3 regions of the Mesorhizobium sp. WSM4849 genome follow, and region 1 is predicted to be linked to each of the others. Evidence: predicted binding sites of a transcription regulator. Region 1 holds the regulator's gene; each other region holds the start of a gene.
The links. The regulator PhoB, encoded in region 1, activates phosphate uptake and scavenging genes when phosphate is short. The targets are predictions, from matches to a motif close to TGTCATNNANCTGTCAT.
Positions count from the first base shown of each region.

Region 2: phnG (phosphonate C-P lyase system protein PhnG) is a predicted target of PhoB. The motif match lies at 2,189-2,205, and genes of this name have one in related genera.
Region 3: ppk2 (polyphosphate kinase 2) is a predicted target of PhoB. The motif match lies at 3,096-3,112, and genes of this name have one in related genera.

Region 1 covers NZ_JBVVPW010000004.1:64,918-72,232, forward strand. The annotation lists gene pstC (phosphate ABC transporter permease subunit PstC) at 1-1,295, shown strand, start outside; gene pstA (phosphate ABC transporter permease PstA) at 1,288-2,901, shown strand; gene pstB (phosphate ABC transporter ATP-binding protein PstB) at 2,914-3,729, shown strand; gene phoU (phosphate signaling complex protein PhoU) at 3,768-4,475, shown strand; gene phoB (phosphate regulon transcriptional regulator PhoB) at 4,492-5,181, shown strand; gene AC0L3L_RS05450 (ROK family protein) at 5,378-6,625, opposite strand; gene xylF (D-xylose ABC transporter substrate-binding protein) at 6,893-7,315, shown strand, end outside.
Region 2 covers NZ_JBVVPW010000001.1:383,326-390,640, reverse strand. The annotation lists gene AC0L3L_RS01800 (class I SAM-dependent DNA methyltransferase) at 1-391, shown strand, start outside; gene phnF (phosphonate metabolism transcriptional regulator PhnF) at 1,410-2,111, shown strand; gene phnG (phosphonate C-P lyase system protein PhnG) at 2,276-2,737, shown strand; gene phnH (phosphonate C-P lyase system protein PhnH) at 2,734-3,339, shown strand; gene AC0L3L_RS01780 (carbon-phosphorus lyase complex subunit) at 3,340-4,446, shown strand; gene AC0L3L_RS01775 (alpha-D-ribose 1-methylphosphonate 5-phosphate C-P-lyase PhnJ) at 4,443-5,387, shown strand; gene phnK (phosphonate C-P lyase system protein PhnK) at 5,384-6,181, shown strand; gene phnM (phosphonate metabolism protein PhnM) at 6,209-7,315, shown strand, end outside.
Region 3 covers NZ_JBVVPW010000033.1:34,407-41,721, reverse strand. The annotation lists gene AC0L3L_RS28985 (GntR family transcriptional regulator) at 1-162, shown strand, start outside; gene AC0L3L_RS28980 (DUF982 domain-containing protein) at 221-478, shown strand; gene AC0L3L_RS28975 (hypothetical protein) at 534-692, opposite strand; gene AC0L3L_RS28970 (glycosyl transferase family 90) at 897-1,868, shown strand; gene AC0L3L_RS28965 (aldo/keto reductase) at 1,899-2,942, opposite strand; gene ppk2 (polyphosphate kinase 2) at 3,200-4,120, shown strand; gene AC0L3L_RS28955 (dihydrofolate reductase family protein) at 4,371-5,015, opposite strand; gene AC0L3L_RS28950 (HepT-like ribonuclease domain-containing protein) at 5,165-5,515, opposite strand; gene AC0L3L_RS28945 (nucleotidyltransferase family protein) at 5,515-5,811, opposite strand; gene hemB (porphobilinogen synthase) at 5,860-6,891, opposite strand; gene AC0L3L_RS28935 (DUF2066 domain-containing protein) at 7,145-7,315, opposite strand, start outside.

The sequences.
Region 1 (7,315 bases):
TCGCGCGATTGCATTCGCTGCCTGGCCAACATGGCATGTTTCTGGCGCTTTTTGCTGCCGGTCCCGCGCTGCTTACGATCGTGTTGTGGTCGCTGGTGACGCCGGGAATTGAATCGTCGATCATTGCCGACCGCTTCTCCTCCGAGTTGTCGGGAATGGGCGTTCCGCAGGTCGAAGCTTTCATCCGCGACGCTCGCGCGATGGCCTTTGGCGGGCTTGTCGGCTTCGCCGATCCGACGAAAGAGGCAGCCGCGGCCGTCTACAAATCGATCCATACAACCAGCACCTGGATCATCTGGGCCGTCGCGCTCGTGCTTTCCGCGTCCGGATTTTACTGGGCCTATTCGCGTATCGCACAGGCCTACCGGGCGCGCCACGTGGTCGAGCGCGTTCTTCGCGCATTCTTGATCGCCTGTTCGGTGGTCGCGATCCTGACGACGATCGGCATCGTCCTGTCGCTTATCTTCGAATCCTTGCGGTTCTTCCAACAGGTGCCGTTCTATAAGTTCCTGTTCGGCACGCATTGGTCGCCGCAGAGCGCCTTCACCGGCGCCGGAACGGAAGCCGGGGCGGTCAACCAGGATATTTTTGGCATGGTGCCGCTCTTTGCCGGCACGTTGCTCATCACCTTCATCGCCATGCTGGTGGCCGCACCTATCGGGCTGATGGCTGCGATTTACCTTTCGGATTACGCCTCCAAAAGCGTCCGCGCGGTGGCAAAGCCGGTACTGGAAATCCTCGCCGGTATCCCGACCGTCGTTTACGGCTTCTTCGCCGCGCTGACAGTTGCGCCCTACTTCCGCGGTATGGGCGAAAGCCTGGGCCTCAACGTCGCGTCCGAATCGGCGCTCGCCGCGGGCGTGGTCATGGGTATCATGATCATTCCCTTCGTTTCCTCGCTTTCCGATGATGTGATCAATGCCGTTCCGCAATCCCTGCGAGACGGTTCCGCCGGCCTCGGCGCGACCAAGTCGGAAACCATCCGCAAGGTGGTCCTTCCCGCTGCCCTTCCGGGCATCGTTTCGGCGATGCTGCTCGCCGTCAGCCGCGCAATTGGTGAAACAATGATCGTGGTCATGGCGGCGGGCCTGGCGGCAAACCTCACGGCCAACCCGCTCGAAGCGGTCACCACCGTGACGGTGCAGATCGTGACGCTGCTTGTAGGCGATCAGGAGTTCGACAGCGCCAAGACGCTTGCAGCCTTCGCACTCGGCCTGGTGCTGTTCTGCATCACGCTTACCCTCAACATCGTCGCTTTGCGCGTCGTCCAGAAATACCGAGAGCAATATGACTGATGCGATCGCGTCATTCGGCGCCGGCCGGCGGCCGGTCAGCGTTCATACCGACGATGCCGCGAAGGCGCGGCTGAAGGGTCGTTACCGCACTGAAACGTGGTTCAAATGGCTTGGCGCCGCAGCCGTCGCGTTGGCCGGCTTATTCCTTGTGCTGCTCCTGTCGACGATCGTCACGCAGGCGATCCCGGCGCTGCGGCAGAACTATCTGACGCTGCCGATCGATCTTTCGGCGGCCAAGGTCGACCCGGCGAAACTCGACGCCGCCAACTACGACGCCATCGCCCAGGAAGCGCTTACGGCAAAATTTCCTGATGTGACGAGCCGTCAGGACAAGCGCCTGCTGCGCGGACTGATTTCCACCGGCACAGGCGTCTTCCTGCGCAAAGATATTGCGGCTGATCCGGCGATGCTCGGAGGAACGGTGGACTATGCGGTTCCACTTGACGATTTTGCCGACCTTTATCTCAAGGGGTTGCTTGCCGACGTCGGTTCGGACGAAGCGATTTCGACAAGCGTCACCCCTTCGGAAACCAGCGGCGACATCGATCTGACCTTCGGCGACGACGCCATGCTGACGCTGGCGCGTGGCAATGGTGCGACCGAGGGCGAAAACGGTATGCTCACGCTGACGAGCGGTGCGTCGTCGCTGCTGGTCGCGTTCAATGGCGGTACGGTCAAGCTGACCGCGCTGTCGCCTGGGGCCAACGGGACGGCGGTCGCAAAGGGCACGGTGATCGAGGCGCTGGACAGCACGGCGCCCGCCGCGAGCGGCCAGGCATTCCTGCGCGTCATCGACACGCCGGAAGAATCGCGAAAGATTTCCGACAAGATGATCGTCTGGCTCGACACGCTGAAGAGCGCCGGCCTGATCGAAAGCCGGTTCAACTCGATCTTCTTCTTCACCGGCGCAAGCCGCGAGCCGGAACTGGCCGGTGTCTGGGGCGCGGTCGTCGGATCGTTCCTGACCATGATCGTTACGCTCGCCATCGCCTTCCCCATCGGCGTTTCGGCGGCGATCTATCTTGAGGAATTTGCCCCCAAGAACCGGCTGACGACGATCATCGAAGTGAATATCAACAATCTGGCGGCGGTGCCTTCGATCGTCTTCGGCCTGCTTGGACTTGCCGTATTCCTGAATTTCTTCGGCATGCCGCGCTCAGCCCCGGTGGTCGGCGGCATGGTGCTGGCGCTGATGACCCTGCCGATCATCATTATCGCCTCGCGCGCTTCGTTGCGCGCCGTGCCGCCGTCGATCCGCGAGGCGGCGCTCGGCATCGGAGCGTCCAAGGTCCAGACCGTATTCCATCACGTCCTGCCGCTGGCGATGCCGGGGATCATGACCGGCACCATCCTCGGAATGGCGCATGCGCTGGGCGAAACCGCGCCGTTGCTGATGATCGGCATGGTCGCCTTCATCGTCGACATTCCCGGCGGCTTCACCGATCCCGCGACGATCCTGCCGGTGCAGATATTCATGTGGGCGGATTTCCCGGAAGCTGGATTCCAGCAGAAGACTTCGGCGGCGATTTTGATTTTGCTGCTGTTTTTGGTCATCATGAACGCCATCGCGGTGATACTGCGCAGGCGCTTCGAGCGGCGCTGGTAAGGAGTAGAGGATATGAACATCATGACGGAAGCTGGCGTCGAACAGAAACTGAGCAGCGGAACCAATGCCCCTTCGATCAAGATGAAGGGCGAAAAGGTCTCTGTTCATTACGGCGAGAAGCGAGCTCTGTTCGATGTGGATATCGATGTCCGCGAGAACCAGGTGACGGCGTTGATCGGCCCATCGGGCTGTGGCAAGTCGACCTTCCTGCGGTGCCTGAACCGAATGAACGACACCATCGATATCGCGCGGGTGAGCGGCAAGATCACGCTCGACGGCGAAGATGTCTACGACCCGAAGATCGATGTCGTCGAACTGCGAGCCCGCGTCGGCATGGTATTCCAGAAGCCGAACCCGTTTCCGAAGTCGATCTATGAAAACGTCGCCTACGGTCCGCGCATTCACGGCCTGGCCAGGAGCAAGGCCGAGTTGGACGGCATCGTTGAATCGAGCCTGAAGAAGGCCGGCCTGTTCAACGAGGTCAAGGATCGCCTGCTCGAGTCGGGTACCGGTCTCTCCGGCGGACAGCAGCAGCGCCTGTGCATCGCGCGCGCCATCGCCGTATCGCCGGAAGTGATCCTGATGGACGAGCCCTGTTCGGCGCTCGATCCGATCGCCACCGCCCGCGTCGAGGAACTGATTGACGAACTGCGCCAGAACTACACGATCGTCATCGTCACCCATTCGATGCAGCAGGCAGCGCGCGTGTCGCAACGCACGGCGATGTTCCATCTCGGCTATCTGGTCGAGGAGGGCGCGACCGACAAGATGTTCACCAACCCCGACGACAAGCGCACCCAGGACTACATCACCGGCCGGTTCGGCTGAGCGGTCCGGCGGCGAATTTCGAACACGAGGACAGTATCATGGGTGAACACACCGTCGCATCTTTCGACGAGGAACTGGAGCACATCGACAGGCTGATCCGCGATATGGACGAGCTCGCCGCCGCGATGGTCGCAGCCTCGATCCGCGCGTTGCTTGCATCAGACAATGCGATGGCGCAGCGCGTCGTCTCGGACGACGCCATCATGGATGCGCGGCAGCGCGAACTCGACGATAGTGCGATCACGCTGATCGCCAAGCGGCAGCCGATGGCGCAAGATCTGCGCGCCGTGGTTGGCGCAATCCGCATGGCCGGCGATCTCGAGCGCATCGGCGACCTGGCCAAGAACATAGCCAAGCGGGTCAGCGCAGTCGGGCAGAGCGCCACGCCGCGTAATCTCTCGCACGGTATCGACGCGATGGCGGATCTCGTTCTTGTGCAGCTCCGCGGCGTGGTCGAGCACTATGTGTCGCGCAATGCCGGCGCGTTGAAAGAACTGCGCGCCGACGACCAGAAGATCGACGTGAAATACACGGCGGTTTTTCGCGAACTCCTGACCTACATGATGGAGGATCCGCGCAACATCACCGCCTGCACGCATCTTCTGTTCTGCGCCAAGAATCTCGAGCGTATCGGCGATCACGTCACCAACATCGCCGAAAACGCCTACTATGTCGTGACCGGGCAGCAATTGCCGGCGGATCGCCCGAAGCTCGACGAAACGACGATGTCGGCGCCGGCGACATGACGGGGGTGACCGGTCGATGATCGCGCCACGCATCATGGTGGTGGAGGACGAAGAGCCGCTGGGCGTCCTCCTCCGCTACAATCTGGAATCCGAAGGCTATCAGGTCGAGGTGGTGACGCGCGGCGACGAGGCCGAAATCCGGCTGCAGGAAAACGTGCCCGATCTTCTGGTGCTCGACTGGATGGTGCCGGCGGTTTCCGGCATCGAGCTTTGCCGACGCCTTCGGATGCGCCCCGAAACCGAGCGGCTGCCGATCATCATGCTGACCGCACGCGGCGAGGAGAGCGACCGGGTGCGCGGCCTCTCGACAGGGGCCGACGACTACCTGGTCAAGCCGTTCTCGACACCGGAATTCATGGCCAGGATCAAGGCGCTGCTGCGCCGCGCCAAGCCCGAAGTGCTGTCCAGCGTGCTGAAGGTCGGCGACATCATGCTCGATCGCGAATCGCACAGGGTCTATCGCAAGAAGAGCGAGATCCGGCTCGGGCCGACCGAATTCCGGCTGCTCGAATTCATGATGCGGCACCCAGGTCGGGTCTTCTCGCGCAGCCAGTTGCTCGATAATGTCTGGGGCGAGACGATCTACATCGACGAGCGCACGGTGGACGTCCATGTCGGCCGGTTGCGCAAGGCGGTCAACAATGGTCGCATGCCCGACGTCATCCGCACCATCCGCGGTGCGGGCTATGCGATCAGGGAAGACTAGCTGATATTCAGGTGATGCCGGCCTGCGACCGGCGATTTCCTGCGCTTCCGGTACGTACCCAAAAGTACGCTCCGTTCCGGTTCTCGGAACTCACCCAGTCTGGTCGGCTCGCGCCCGTCTTCGAGCCCGGCGCGGCCTGACCTGAATCTCAACACATCCCCAAGTCGCATTCCGCCTTTGTTCCTTGCCTTCGGACTCAGGCCACGTCCTTCCTGATCGTGCCGGACTTCCCTTGCGCGCCCGGCGCGAAAATCTCCTGGTCGACGAAGCTCAGCGCCCGCAAGGCGCAGCCTTCGCGGATCAGCGGCAGCTCGTTCGTCTCGGTGTCGAAGGAAATCGAACCCGAATGCTGGCCGCCGGCGGTCTGGGCGATGGCCTCGCGCAGGGCCGGTTCGATCAGGTCGAAGGCGGCAGCGCTGGCGCCGACCATGGCGACCGGCGCCGGATCGATCAGCGCGAACAGGCTGCCAAGCCCGAAGCCGAGCGCTTCGCCGGCCTTGCGGTAGGCTTCGCGCTCCGGTCCGTCCGTCTGACGCGCCCGGGCCGCCAGTGCCTGCATCTCGGCGTCGCTGACATCGGCGACCGGCTCTGCGTTCTCGCTCAATTGCCTTGCGTTGCGCCAGATGGCGTAGTTGCCGGCATAGGCCTCGACGCAGCCGCGCCGCCCGCAGCGGCAAAGCGCGCCGCCCGGCCGATGAATCATGTGGCCGAATTCGCCGCCCGAGGAATGGGTGCCGGTGAACAGTTCGCCCTTCAGCACCAGCCCCATACCGATGCCGTGCGAGAGCAGGATGGCGATGAAATCGTCGCGGTAGCGATCCGGGTCGCGCCAGCGCAGCGCCACGGCCATCATGTTGCAGTCGTTCTCCATGATGGCCGGGATGCCGAACTCGCGTTCCAGAATGTCGGCGAAGGCGATGTTCGTCTGCGGCGTGATCGGCGACCACAACATGGCGCGCGCATGCGAATCGGTGATGCCCTGGATCGCCAGCGCGATGCGGGCGACGCTTTGGACGTCGAGGTCGGGGTCTTCGATCCGGCGCCGCACGATGGCGACACATTCGTCGATCAGCTCGTCGCGCGACATGGTCAGCGTGTCCAGCCGGCGCTGTTCCTCGGCGACGACCTGTCCGGCATAATCGATGACAGCGACCGACAGGAAATTCAGCGACAACACGACCGCCAATACCGCAGCGGCTTCCGGATTGAGGCTGAGGCCGACCTGCGGTCGGCCGCGTTTCATCGAAACGGTCTCGCTCGCCTTGCTCTCGGTCAGGATGCCTTCCTGGATCAGGTCGGAAGAGATCGCCGATATGGTCGAATGGCTGAGGCCGGTGGTTGCGGCGATCTCGGTCCGCGACGGCTGGCCGGCCCGGCGTACCGCAGAAATCACCATCGCCCGGTTACGCCGGCGCAAATCGTCATGACGGATTCCAACCGACATTCTTTTGCTTCCTCCCTATTGCCGCGGCCGCTCATGAATCGGAGGCCGTCGGTAATGTCCGACAAATAGTGGCAGAAGCAGCGGACCCTGTCATTATTTATTCCGAGGCTCGAAATAAGTCGGCAGGGACATCAAAATCCATCGGAATTGATGTTGACAGCGCTTCGCGGTTGGACCAGTATTTTTTCGAGCCTCGAAAAAATAGGGGCCTTTGTGCCGGCCTTCGGGCCAGTTGGTCGCGCCGTACGCGGCGCAGGGAGGAAAATCATGAAGAGATTCGCAGCCGCCATGCTGGCGGGGGTCGCCATGTCGCTGACGCTCGCGTCGGTCGCACAGGCCAAGGACAAGGTCATTGGCGTTTCGTGGTCGAACTTCCAGGAAGAGCGCTGGAAGACCGACGAAGCCGCCATGAAGTCGGCGATTGAGGCCGCCGGCGACAAGTATATTTCCGCCGATGCACAGTCCAATCCCGGCAAGCAGCTGACCGACGTCGAGAGCCTGATCTCGCAGGGTGCCAACGCGCTGATCATCCTTGCGCAGGATGCCTCGGCCATCGGGCCGGCGGTGCAGAAGGCGCTGGACGAAGGCATTCCGGTCGTCGGCTATGACCGGCTGATCGAGAACAAGGACGTGTTCTATCTGACCTTCGACAACCAGGAAGTCGGCCGCATGCAGGCCCGCGAAGTGTTC
Region 2 (7,315 bases), on a different contig from region 1:
GATAAGTTGTTTGAAGTCAATTGCAAAGACTCTAAAGCCAAAAGGTTGTTTTGTCGTCGATTTGAATTATCCATATACGAAAGACTTTTCCGAGAATGACATATATCGTGACCAAAGAACGACACTCATACATCTCGATGAACAGCGTGCGATAGTGCGCTTCGCAAGACATGACCGCAATCAGCAGCATTTTATTTCTCTGGACTTTTGGATTACACAGAAAGGAAGCCGGACAATGCCGCTTAAGATGCGATATGTCTATCCAAGCGAACTCGACTTGCTCGCAAGGATCAGCGGACTTGAGCTTCTTGAGCGCCACGGAGACTGGCAGAGGCGCCCGTTTGACAATAAATCTTCGCGATACATGTCGGTGTTCCGCAAAGCACGATGAGAGCGCCCTTAGAGCCTCACGCGAACCCCGGTCATGGGCGCGGCGGAGCCTTGCTTCGACGTAGCATGAAGCGAATCGAGGCGATGAATATTCATACCTCGGCGTCGCCTTGCTCGCCGGCGAGGTAGTTGCGGTCCATCTGGTGTTCGGCCTTGATATGGCCATCAGCGCGGCGCTTCTGGCCGGCGGTGAAGACCCTCATATGGGGTTGGCTATGTCAAGATTAGGATATGTTGACATCCTTATAAATTTCGGCTCCGGGTTCCGGGGCTCAACTACGTGAGGCGGCTCGTTTTGCTGAGCCTAGCTAATATTCGGTCGCCGGTGGTCGCGGCTGCACCAACATCCCGCTTTCGGTGGGCTGAGCCCAAGGTGACGAGACCATTCTGAACCACGACATTTTTGCCCGGGTCTTCATCGGTTTCGTCACCTGGATCCGCCGGGGTTCATGAGAACCCACCGATTTCGGAAAGACGTGGCGGCCGGGCACAAATGATTCTTCCGAACGGGTCGCCGCCGCTGGACGGAAACTCCGGTCGGACTACACCCTCCTCAGGTTCCCGCCCAGCGGCGTTCTCATCTTGATTGATTGACGCGCCGCAGAAGCGTCGTAAACTCCTGCTGATGATGATCGACGGCGTGAGCTCGGACTTTCTTGAGAATCATCGGGCGCGTCTCCCGCTCTGGTCTTTGCTTCGCGGACAGGGGCACCGGTCTGCTGTGCCGAGGATCCCCATGCCGGGTCGGGCTTCCGTCCTCACAGCGTCGATGCAGACTTCAATACGCGGGTCAGGACATGGCCTGCATCGGGCGCGCCCTTGTCGACCCGGAAGACACTTCTGTCTGTACCCTCTTCCGGTGGATGGGTGTGGCCCGACAACGCGCGTTGCTTCGACTCCTGCGTCCATCTCCGGGCTACCTCATGAGACATTTCCAGATCAGCCGCTTTCAGATAAATAGGGTCGGCCCATGTTCGGGAAATGCTGTGCCTCATATTGTAAGTAGAAGAGGGTGCCTAATGAAACTGTGGGAAGTTGTTCGGTCCGGAATACTCAGTGATATTCATGCAGGAGCCTTCGAGAACGGCCGTCTGCCCGGGGATTTTGTTTTGGCGGAACGGTTTGGCGTCAATCGTCACACCGTGCGCAACGCCATCAAGGTTTTGGAGTCTGAAGGTGCTCTGCGGGTCCAGCACGGTGTAGGTACGTTCGTTGCTGACGACTTCATTTCGCACACCTTGGACAATGATCCGAGATTTACGTTCAAACTCCTTGGCCATAACAAGGCCGTCAAGCGCGAGATATTATCGATCAACGAGATCTCTGTCGAACCGGACATTGCCACGCATTTGAAGATCGCGCCTCCCGCGCTCGCCACTGCCGTCAGGACGACTTCATTCATCAACGATTGGCCCCTGGCGACCGGAACGGCATATTTTCCAGTGGAGCGAGTTCCTGATCTTGCCACGGCGTTCGAGGGGCAGAACTCTCCGACTGCGGCCCTGAAGCGCTGTGGCATCCCGCAATATAAGCGGAAATGGACGCGGATAACGGCCCGAAGGCCTACCCAACAGGAAGCCCTTCTGTTGCGAATATCTTCGTCCAGCCCAGTGCTTCTCGAAACCAATGTCGATGTGACTCCGGATGGATGGCCGATCAAATATGCCTTCAGCGTTATCCGAGCCGACAGATATGAATACCTCATAGAGGGGGAGTACTAAATCCGGATTGCCGACTGGAGGCTGGTCGGCGGCCGTCCCGCTGTAATCTGACGAACCCTTTTGTTGAATCAAGCCCTTGTCATCAATGCGTTACAAAGCAGAGCTAATGAGATACCTAGATATCTAGGAACATTGGCCCAATGCCGGCCTCAATCGGGCGGCGAATGCAAGTGCGCGATGAAATGGAAAAAAGACAGCGATGGATGGCGGTTCTGGCGCGAACCATGTGCGAAGACCTTGAGCGCGCATGGAGCGATCTGCCCACCGCGCCACAATATGAATGGCTGCGTCGGCCCGAGACCGGCCTCGTCCTGTTGCGTGGACGGGCAGGCGGTACTGGCAGCCCCTTTAACCTCGGTGAGGCCACGATGACCCGATGTGCGCTGAGGCTAGCCGACGGCACGACGGGGTTCGCCTTCGTGCTCGGACGCGACCAACGCCAGGCGGAACTGGCGGCAGTCTTCGATGCGCTTCTTCAAAGGGCGGATGAAGTCGCGGCCGAGAGTCGTGAATTGGTCGCTCGATTCGAAGCAATACAAGCGAGCCGCCGTGAGCTGAAGAGCCGCAAGGCGGCTTCCACAAAGGTCGATTTTTTTGCAATGGCGCGAGGCACGAGTCCGGAATGAGCAGCATTATGGACACTTCCGGGATCGAGCCCGGATTCACGCATCCCGTCTTCGATAGCCAAGACACATTCCGCCGTATCTTGGATGCCTATGCATATGTGGGCCGTCCGCAAACGCTCGGCTCTGAAACTACGGCAGTTGGACCGCTCGCACCGGCGACCGTCTCCGCTTGCCTCACATTGGCAGACTTCGAAACACCGATCTGGCTCGATTACCGATCCAACAGCGACGAGGTCCGCAATTACCTTCGGTTTCACTGCGCTACACCGTTCGTGATTGGCGCGGAAGAAGCGGCATTTGCCATCGTGACGGATCCGATGACGATGCCACGCCTGGCAGAGTTACACCTCGGAACCGAGTTGGAGCCGCAGACTTCGCCAACCATTATTGTCCAGGTCCCCTCCTTTACTGCCGGTTCACCGGTTCGGTGGCGTGGGCCTGGGATCCAGCACGAGGCCTCAGTTGCCATCGAGGGGCTTCCGTCGTGGTTCTGGGGAGAGTGGCAGCTCAATCAGGAGCTTTATCCAATCGGGGTGGATGTCCTCTTTACCTCCGGAAACGCAATCATTGCTCTTCCTCGCAGCATATCGGTGGAGATCTAAATGGCATATGTGGCTGTTAAAGGCGGCGAGCAGGCTATTCTCAACTCGCACCGCTTGATCGCAGAGGATAGGCGCGGCGATACTAAAGTCCCCGAACTAGCGGTTACTCAGATTGCCGAGCAACTCGGTCTCGCTGTCGATCGGGTGATGTGCGAGGGCTCGGTCTACGACAGAGAGCTTGCAGCGCTCGCATTGAAGCAGGCTCAGGGCGACGCAGTCGAGGCGATCTTCCTCCTCCGGGCTTTCCGCACGACCCTGCCGCGCTTTGCGGTGTCGAAAGCGATCAATACGGATCGGATGGCCGTCCAGCGACGGATCTCTGCCACCTTCAAGGACGTTCCGGGAGGCCAGGTCCTCGGTTCGACCTACGAATACACGCATCGACTGCTTGATTTCGACCTCGTCGACAACGCTGAAGTCGAGGAGTTGAAAGCGGAACTTGGTGAGACCCCGCTTGACGCCAATTGTCCGCGTGCTTTCGACAGCATCTCGGATGAAGGCCTGATCGAAGCCGAAGTGCCTGCGCCAGATGAAGCCTCGGTGTTCGATCTAACGCGAGAGCCTCTGGCGCTACCGGCCGGTCGCGATCAGCGTTTGCAGAACCTTGCACGTGGCGATGAAGGATTTGTCGTGGGATTGGCCTATTCCGCCCTGCGTGGCTATGGCGCAGCCCATCCCTATGTCGGCGAAACCCGAGTCGGAGACGTCGCGATCGAGCTCATTCCCGAGGAACTGGGCTTTCCCGTTTCGATAGGAGACATCACCGTCACGGAATGCCAGATGTTGGACTTGTTTGCGGGCTCGGACGACGAGCCAGCACGCTTCACGCGGGGATATGGTCTCTCCTTTGGAAAGAGTGAGCGCAAGGCGATGGGAATGGCGATCGTCGATCGGTCGTTGCGGTCGCGCGAATATGGCGAGGATGTGAAATACCCCGCACAGGACGAGGAATTTGTCCTTTCTCATACCGACAATCTCGAGGCAGCCGGGTTCGTCTCACATTTGACCTTGCCTCACTACGTCGATTTTCAGGGTGACCTGCAGTTCATTCGACAGCTGCGCGAGGCGCAAGTCGGCAGCCGTTCAACCAAGGAGGCGGCGGAATGACGGGCGTTCGTGAAGATGCGGCCAAGCGTAGCCGCCAGACGTACAACTTTGCCTATCTCGACGAGCAGTCCAAACGGATGATCCGTCGGTGCATCTTGAAGGCGATGGCCGTTCCCGGCCTGCAGGTTCCATTTGGCAGTCGCGAGATGCCGCTAGCCTACGGATGGGGTACTGGTGGCATACAAGTGACAGCCAGTGTCATCGGCCCCAACGACACGCTCAAGGTGATTGACCAAGGTGCCGATGACGCCACGAACGCGGTCTCGATCCGCCGATTTTTCAAGAGCGTGGCTGGAATCGAGACGACCGAACAAACCGCTGCGGCCACAATCATTCAGACACGGCATCGCGTGCCCGAAACGCCTCTCAGAGAGGGTCAAGTCATCGTCTACCAGGTTCCCTCGCCAGAACCGTTGCACAGTCTGGAACCGCGGGAATCTGAGACGCGGAAAATGCATGCCTATGCAGAATACGGCTTGATGAGCGTCAAGCTCTACGAAGACATTGCGCGCTTCGGCCATATTGCCACGGCTCACAGCTACCCGGTCATGACCAACGGGCGATATCTGATGTCACCGTCGCCTATTCCCAAATTCGACAACCCGAAGATAGCGAACAATCCGGCGATCCAGCTTTACGGTGCTGGTCGCGAGAAGCGAATCTATGCGGTCCCGCCTTACACGCAAGTGCACAATCTTGACTTCGAAGACCATCCGTTCCGAGTTCAAAAATGGAGGCAATGCTGCGCGCTTTGTGGAGCGACCGACAGTTACCTCGACGAGATTGTCGTGAATAACAGCGGGCATCGAATGTTCGTTTGCTCCGACACCGACTACTGCGCAACCCGTCGAGACCATGGTCACGTTGGACCGGAGGGTCAAGGCAAGGCTCCATTTGAATCGTTCCCGACTTCTAAAATCAAAAAGGGATCGCAACGATGAGAACGGCAATTCAGGTCCAACCCCAGCGCCGGCAATCACTGCTCTCCGTGCAAAATCTTACGAAGGGCTATGGAAAGACGATCGGCTGCCAGAACATTTCCTTCAACCTCTTCCCAGGGGAGATCATCGCCATTGTTGGCGAATCCGGATCCGGCAAGTCGACCTTGCTCAACTGCCTTTCGGGTCGGTTGATGCCGGATACCGGGTCCGTGGTTTACGACCTCCATGACAAGGGGCCAACGGATATTCTGACATTTTCAGAGCCGGAGCGCCGCAAGCTGATGCGTACCGACTGGGGACTTGTGCACCAGAACCCGCGCGATGGCCTCAGAATGGAAGTCAGCGCAGGAGGCAACATAGGCGAGCGGCCGATGGCCACCGGTGCCCGCCACTATGGCCACATACGGCAAGAGGCTCAGAAGTGGCTCGCCCGGGTCGAGATTGATCTGCGGCGCACGGATCATCACCCGAGAACCTTTTCCGGCGGCATGCAGCAACGCCTGCAGATCGCCAGAATTCTCGTCACCAAGCCGCGCCTCGTCTTCATGGATGAGCCGACTGGCGGGCTCGATGTCTCGGTCCAAGCTCGGCTGTTGGATCTGTTGCGACAGTTGGTCCTGGATTTCAGTATCTCGGCGGTGATCGTGACCCATGATCTTTCCGTTGCCCGGCTGTTGGCGGACCGCATCATAGTGATGTGGCGGGGCAACGTTGTGGAGACCGGTCTGGCGGATCAGGTCCTGGATGATCCGCATCACGCCTACACGCAACTTCTCGTATCATCGGTGCTCTAAATGCTCGGAAATGACACTTCATCGCGCGTGGCGGTCAAACGCTCCGTCAACAACGAACTGAGTTTGACCGGCGCAAGACTGGTCTTGCTGGACGAGGTTTATGAAGGAACCGTCCATGTTGTTGACGGCTGCATCAATGACATCGCTCCTGGAAGGAGCAAGGCTTCCGGCGCGATCGATCTCGGAGGAGGCTATCTTATACCGGGTCTCATCGACCTTCATACAGACAATCTCGAGAAGCATGCTCTACCGCGGGCCGGAGTGCTTTGGAACCCGCTTTCCGCTGTCGTAGCGCATGATGCATTGGTCACCGCAGCCGGCATTACAACAGTTTTCGATTCCCTTTGCATCGGGTCAACGACCCGCGATCACAGAAAGCAAGACGATCGGGCGCGCATTCTGCCCATCCTCGTCGATGGCATCCATGAAGCCCAGGACTGTGGCGTGCTTCGAGCGGACCATCTTCTGCACCTGCGCTGTGAGGTCACGGACGAGGAAGTCCTGTCCAGATTCGCGCCGTTGGTGGACGATCCGCTCGTGAAGCTTGTCTCGGTTATGGATCACGCCCCCGGCCATCGTCAGTCGCCGCAACTCGACCGTTTTCGTCTGATGCAGATCACGCAGAATGGCTGGTCGGAAGAGGATGCCGATCGCCGTATTGAAGCATGGATGGACGCCTCCCGAACGATCGGACCTCAAAATCAGGCCCGTATCGTTGCGTTTGCCCGTGCTCGGCAACTGCCTATCGCCAGCCACGATGATGAAACAGCCGAGCATGTTCGAGAGGCAAAATCTGCCGGCGTGCTGATCTCCGAATTTCCGACGACGCGGGCTGCGGCGGAAACGGCGCATTCGCTCGGCGTTCGTGTGCTGATGGGCGCGCCCAACGTCGTTCGCGGCAACTCGCATTCAGGAAACATAAGCGCCCGGGATTTGGCGACAACCGGACATCTCGATATCCTCGCCTCGGATTACGTTCCGGCAAGCCTGCTGCATGGTGCTTTTCAGCTGACCAGGGAGCCGGTCGGGATGAGCTTGCCGCGGGCGATCTCTACCGTCAGTTCAGCTCCTGCCTCGGCTACCGGCCTAGCCGACAGAGGCGCGATCAAGATCGGCAGCCGAGCCGATCTCTGC
Region 3 (7,315 bases), on a different contig from region 1:
GAACACCGTGCCATTCTGGCAGCGGTGCGGGCCGGCGATGCCGATGAGGCGGCACACCGGCTTTCGGCTCATATCGTCGGCAGCCGCGACCGGCTGGTGACATCGCTGCACAATGACCGGCGCGGCCTGCGTGCCAGGGGATTTGCCATCGTCGCGGCGTGATTGCGGAGGCAACCACTTTCGCCCTCGCTTCGCGAGCGCCGATGGCGTAAGAGCGGCGATGGAAAACAACCGATTTGAAACACCCGTGACCGTCAAGTCGGCGGACGGAACCACTCAGCTCTTGCGGACCGCGCGCGAGGCTTCCGACTACCTCCTCAACAATTGGCCCGGCAAGCGCAGTCCAAAGCATCGCGAAGCGCTGCAGGCCTGCCATGATGCCCTGGCCGGCGACAAACCGGCCATGATCGCGAGGCGCGCCTTCATCGCCGCCGCGCGCGAGGTGAACGTTTTCGTCAGCGACAAGGCGCCGGCCTGAAGACGCAGCGGAATTCCCAGGCCAAATCCGATCCGCCTCGCGGGCCGGATGCGTTTTACTCTGCCGTTTCTGTTTCGGTCTCGGACGTGGTCTCGTCTTCGGGCTTCGAACGTTCCTTGGCTGCGACCTTGGCCGCTTGCTTTTCCGCCTTCTTGGCGGCCTTCTGCCGGTCGCGTTCCTTGCGTTCCTGGCCGTAATTCGGTGCTCGCGCCATATCTCTTCCTTTCACAATCCCACAGGTTTCTTAGCCCTGCCTAGGAGCATTGGGCTACAAACACAACACCGCAAAGGGCGATCGGCTCCATACACAGCCGGCAGGCCGGCTGAACACGGTTCCGTGGCTTGCAAGATAGCCGGCACAATGGTGTAGGAGGGCCGGGGGGTGCAAATCACAAGCCGATTTTTTTCCAAGTGACCGATGGCCACCCTGCAAAGAAACACACAGAAGCTCTTCTACTATGCGCGCAATGTCGTGCGCGATATCGCACCGCAGGCGCTGTTCCGCCGCAGGCTCGCCGGGCTGCTCGATCAGGCCAGGCTTTCGGACGGATCGGTCCGCGCGCGTCTCAACCACTACAACAGCTTGCAGGGCGCTTTCGCGCCGAGCGCCGGGGCCCTGCCGGTCAGCCGGCTACCGAGAGGCCGGAGCATGTATTACTACGATCTGAAGGAATTTACCCGCTACTTCGATCCCGATTTGCGCATCGACCTCGAATTCGGCGACGTCGTCGAAGTGCCTGCGATGCCGTCGATCGTCAAGGATCGGCCGATCGCCGGCGACAACAGGAACGGGATCCTGTTCAAGCTCAACAAGTTCCGCCACTTCCACATGCCCGCCGACGATTTTGCTTTTGCGGACAAGCTTCCGGTTGCGGTGTGGCGCGGCGAGCTCAACAACCCGATAAGGACCTTGCTTCTGGAGGCGGCGCACGATCTGCCCTTTTGCGATGTCGGCACGCCCAAACCGACGGCAGCGCCCGAATATCGCAAGCCTTATCTGAGCATCGATCAGCAGCGGCGCTGTCGCTATATCATTTCGCTCGAAGGCAACGATGTGGCGACCAACCTCAAATGGATCATGAGTTCGAATTCGCTGTGCCTGATGCCGCCGCCGACATACGAGACATGGTTCGCCGAAAGCGATCTCGTGGCCAACGTCCACTATGTGCCGCTCGAACCTGATTTCACGGATCTTGCCGAGCGGGTGCAGTATCTCGAACGCCATCCGACTGAGGCCGAACGCATCGTCGCCGCCGCCAACGCCTATTGCCGCAAGTTCGCCGACGAACGCGCCGAGCAGGCGATCTGCTTGCTCGTGCTCTACAAGTATTTTGTGCTCAGCGGTCAGATCGAGCCTGATCCCGAGGTCTGGCGTTTTATCTCAGGCTAAGCCCGCGGCGACCTTCGACCTGATCCGTTGTCAGACACCTTGCCGGTCAAGAACCAGATCGGCCGGACCAAACCGCTCCTTTGCCGTGAACTGCTGGTGCCAATAGGGGTAGAGAACGGGCGGGCGGCTGACTGCGTCGAGGCGTGCGCGCTCATCGCTGGTCAGCACCAGGCTTGCAGCGGCGATGTTGTCCTTGAACTGTGCTTCGGTCCGTCCGCCGATGACCAGCGAGCTGACGGCCGGGCGGCCGAGCAGCCAGGCAAGCGCCACCTGCGCCGCCGACACGCCATGGTTGTTGCCGATATAGACAAGCACGTCGACGATCCGCCATAGCCGCTCCTCATCACGGATCGGCGGTTCAGACCAGCCGCTGAGTTGGCGGGCGGTGGCCTGGTCGCGGTTGTATTTGCCGGACAGCAGTCCACCGGCGAGCGGGCTCCACACCAGCACGCCAAGCCCCTGGTCGACCGAGATCGGCAGCAGTTCATATTCGGCTTCGCGTGCTTCCAGCGTGTAGTGGATCTGCTGGGTGACGAAGCGCGGCTGGTGCTGGCGATCGCTGATCCCCAGCGCCTTCATCACTTGCCAGCCGGAATAGTTGGAACAGCCGACATAGCGGATCTTGCCCTGGGTGACGAGCGTGTCGAGCGCGGCGATGGTCTCCTCCAGCGGCGTCGTGCCGTCCCATTCGTGCAAGAAATAGATGTCGATGACGTCGGTCCTGAGGCGCTTCAGGCTCTTCTCGCACTCGCGGATCAGATGGTAGCGCGACAGCCCTTCGTCGTTGGGACCGTCGCCGATCCGCATGCGCGCCTTGGAGGCGATCAGTACATCGCGCTTGCGCTTGCCGCCGAGCGCTTCGCCGATGATCTCTTCCGAAAGCCCGTTCGAATAGACATTGGCGGTGTCGATGAGATTGATGCCGGAATCGATGCAGAGGTCGATCATCCGGCGCGCCTCGTCGAGATCGGTCTTGCCGACCGCCGAAAATGCGCCGGCGCCGCCGAAGGTCATGGTGCCCATGGTAAGCGTCGAAACCTTCAGTCCGGAACGGCCGAGAGTGCGGTATTCCATATCAGATCCTCGCAATTGCGTTGAGAAGGGCTGCTTCGAAGGCTGCCCGAAAGAGCCTGGCATTTGTAGGACAATCCGAGCCGTTTGTCGTGCGTGCCAGGGAGGCTGATCGATCACATCTCACGGAGTTGGGCGACCGGCGGGCGGGCCGGCTGCAATAAAACCGTCATTGCCGGCCTGTATGCAAGTCGGCTCAAGGTGTTCGATCTTGGCCGGCAGGCCGACGCCGACACGGGCGTGCACGCGGAGCAGCATAAATGACCGAAGCAAAACAGAATTCTTCTGCCAAGGACTGGCTGGAGGCGGAGCTCGCCGACACGCTCGACGAAGACTACGAGCTGGAAATGTCGGAACCGGCGCTGTCGCTGGAAATCGCCAAGATCTACAAGAACGCGCATCCGCCCTCGATGGATCGCCAGCAATATTTTCGCGACCTGATCACGCTGCAATCCGAATTGATCAAGCTGCAGTCCTGGGTGGCTTACACCAGGAAGAAGCTGGTGGTGGTTTTCGAGGGCCGCGACTCGGCCGGCAAGGGCGGCGTCATCAAGCGCATCACCCAGCGGCTCAATCCGCGCATCTGCCGCGTCGTCGCCTTGCCGGCGCCGACCGAGCGCGAGAAGTCGCAATGGTATTTCCAGCGCTACGTGCCGCATCTGCCGGCAGGCGGCGAGATCGTGCTGTTCGACCGCTCCTGGTACAACCGCTCCGGCGTCGAGCGTGTGATGGGCTTCGCCGAGCCGGATCAGGTCGAGGAGTTTTTTCGCGACGTGCCGGAGTTCGAGCGCATGCTGGTCCGCTCCGGCATCACGCTGGTCAAATACTGGTTCTCCATCACCGATGAGGAGCAGCAGATGCGCTTCCAGATGCGCATCCATGATCCGATGAAGCAGTGGAAGCTGTCGCCGATGGACCTGCAGTCGCGCGTGCGCTGGGAGCAGTACACCAAGGCCAAGGAAGAGACCTTCGCCCGCACCAACATTCCCGAAGCCCCCTGGTTCATCGTCGAGGGCAACGACAAGAAGCGGGCGCGGCTGAACTGCATCGACCATCTCCTCAAGCAGATGCCTTATCAGGAGGTGCCGCACGAAGAGATCACGCTGCCCGACCGCGTCTTCAATCCCGAATACGAGCGCCAGGTATTGCCGCGCGAGCTGTATGTGCCGGAGAAGTATTAAGGCAGAGCTCCCTCAAGGTGCCGGTAGGCGGATGAGGGGCTGTGCCGACTTCGACAGTTTAGCTCGCCAAAGTCACTGCGTCGGACCAAAATTATTCTGACGTCATATTGCCATAGGGAGTATTGTCCGGCAGCGTAACCTTCGATCGATTGCGCCGCCCCTCATTGCCCTGCCGGGCATTTCTCCCCGTATAGTGACGGGGAGAAAGGGGCCTGTACCGAGGTTTCGCCAACAGAGCAGACGAAACGTCCTAATCGCGCTTGATGATCAGATGCGTGGCATTCGGCGTTGCGACCTGCTCGCTGCAGCGGTAGCCGAGCCGGGGCATGTCGATGCCGGCAAAAAGATTCTCGCCTGAGCCGAGCAGCATCGGCGATATCGAAAGATGCATGTCGTCGACGAGCTTTTCCTGGAGATATTGCCGGATCGTGGCGACGCCGCCGCCCAGCCGTACATCCTTGCCATCAGCCGCTGCCTTCGCCTTTTCCAGCGCTGAGTAGATACCATCGGTTACGAAATAGAAGGTCGTGCCGCCGTCCATGACAAGAGGATCCCGCGGAAAGTGGGTGAGCACGAAGACCGGCACATGGTAGGGCGGATTGTCTCCCCACCAGCCTTTCCAGGTGTCATCGGGCCAAGGTCCGCGGATCGGCCCGAACATGTTTCGGCCCATGATCCACGCCCCGATATCTTCGAAGCTGCGCGTCACAAACGTGTCGTCGGTATCCGTGGTCCCGCCATCTTCACCAGACATGTTGCGGAAGGTTCGGGTGCCGAGCATCCATGTGTGCAAGGCTTCCCCGCCGATGCCCAGCGGCTCTTTCAGGTCCTGGTCGGGACCGGCGCCGAAGCCGTCGATAGACAGGGTGAATGCGTTGACACGAAGCTTGGACATGAGTACCTCCCTAAACCGGTTGTAAAATGCAATCAGTTGTTTTTAGCTGGACTGATTGCGTTTTGCAAGCGGTACTTCGCCGCCGAGCAAGAGCGGCTTGTTTGGCCAGCATCAGGACCACCGCAAAGAGAGGATGGTTGCAGCAGCAGCTACTTGCGCCGCGACGCCTCGAGTATGCGCTCGACAGCTAGGCGGAGCGGCGACAGACTGTCTGTCACTACGGTCCAGACGATGGCGTCGGAAGTCTTGTGGTATCCGTGACGCAAAACGTTGCCAATTCCACGAATCTGTTTCCAGGGAATTTCTGGAGCAAGAGCGAGCAAATCGTCCGGGATGTGCCGGGTGGCTTCAGAAATGATCTCGATGCCGCGCTCCACGCCATGACGAAGCAGCCAGTCGTCACGAAAGTCATCCAGGGTCTTGCCGGCGGTGGCAGTGCTGATGCCATCCAAAGCCGCTATGATCTCGGCTAGGATCGGCTCGATCCGGCGGACTGCCATCAGAATACGCGCACGGCCGATTGTTCGATCTCGGCCTTCAACATGGGATGAAGGCTGTCGCGTGTGGTGATGTCAATTTCCGTTGACATCTTCTCTTCCAGAAATTGCTTGATCCCGACCAGGTCGATCAGAGAAAAGCGCCGCGCCGGATCATAGTCGATGAACAGATCAAGATCGCTGTCCGGCTGCGCATCGTCCCGCGCCGCCGACCCGAACAGATACAGCGAAGTCGCGCCCATGCCCTTGATGGCATCTGCGTTCCTCTGCAACCGTTCGATGACCTCGTTCCTGCTCATGAGTCCATTCTAGCGGATTGCAGCAAAATCCCAAAACGATGCGAGTGCCTACCCCTTCAGCATCGCCGCCACCTCGGGCGCGAAATAGGTGAGGATGCCGTCGCAGCCGGCGCGCTTGAAGGCTAGCAGCGATTCCAGCATCGCCTTGTCGCCGTCGATCCAGCCATTGGCAGCGGCCGCCTTGATCATCGAATATTCGCCCGACACCTGATAGGCGAAGGTCGGCATCCGGAATTCGTCCTTCAGCCTGCGGATGATGTCGAGATAGGGCAGGCCGGGCTTGACCATCAGCATGTCGGCGCCCTCGGCGAGGTCCTGTTCGGCCTCGCGCACGGCCTCGTCGGAATTGGCGTGGTCGAGATAGTAGGTCTTCTTGTCGCCCTTGAGCAGGCCGGCAGTGCCGACCGCCTCGCGATAAGGTCCATAGAAGGCGGAAGCAAATTTCGTCGCGTAGGACATGATCGCCACATCCTGGAAACCATTGGCATCGAGTGCATCACGGATGGCGCCGATGCGGCCATCCATCATGTCGGACGGGGCAATGATATCGGCCCCAGCCGAAGCCTGGATGACGGCAGCCGCGGCGACCTGCTCCACGGTCTGGTCGTTGACGATGATGCCGTCACGCAAGATGCCGTCATGGCCGTGCGAGGTGAAGGGATCGAGCGCCGCGTCGGTGATGATGCCGATCTCGGGCACCGCGTGCTTGATGGCGCGCGTGGCGCGGTTGATGACGTTTTCCGGATCGAGGATGTGCGAACCGGTCTGGTCGCGCAGGCCGAGCTCGACATTGGGGAAGGTGGCGATCGCCGGAATGCCGAGCCTTGCCGCGCGCTCGGCCTCCTTGACGGCAAGGTCAAGCGACAGGCGGAAGACGCCGGGCATGGCGGCGATCGGTTCGCGGATGTTTTTCCCGTCGACGACGAAGATCGGCCAGATCAGGTCATCGACGGAGAGCCGGTTCTCCTGGACGAGACGGCGCGACCAATCGGCCTTGCGCATGCGGCGCAAACGGCGGCTGCCGGTGATCTCGTCGACGCTGCGCGCGCCGGCAGGCTTTGCTGGGGTAAATTTGTTCATCGCCAAAACTCCGGATCGGGTGGCTTTTACCACGAGCCTCCGCCACTAACCAATGCGACACGATTCTGCCAGCATCGTAAGGGAGGGGTATGCCGAGTTTCAGGTCAGGCCGAGCCGGAGTCGAAGACGGGCGCGAAGCGACCAAACAGGTGTGTTCCGAGAACCGGAACGGAGGCGCACGTTTAGGTACGCGAGTACTGGAAGCGCAGGAAACCGCCGTTTGCAGGCCGGCATCACCTGAAACTCGGCATACCTATGGCTGACCGTTGCCGGACAGGACCTGCGCCGCGCCCCGCATGGCGACGCGGAACGCCTCGTCGAAGCTGACGCCGCGCACCTGCCAGCTGTAGGTCCTGCCGCCCGTGGCCAGCCGCCAGTCGGCGATCCAGCCCAATTCCTTGTGGCTCCAGACGATCCTGCCGGC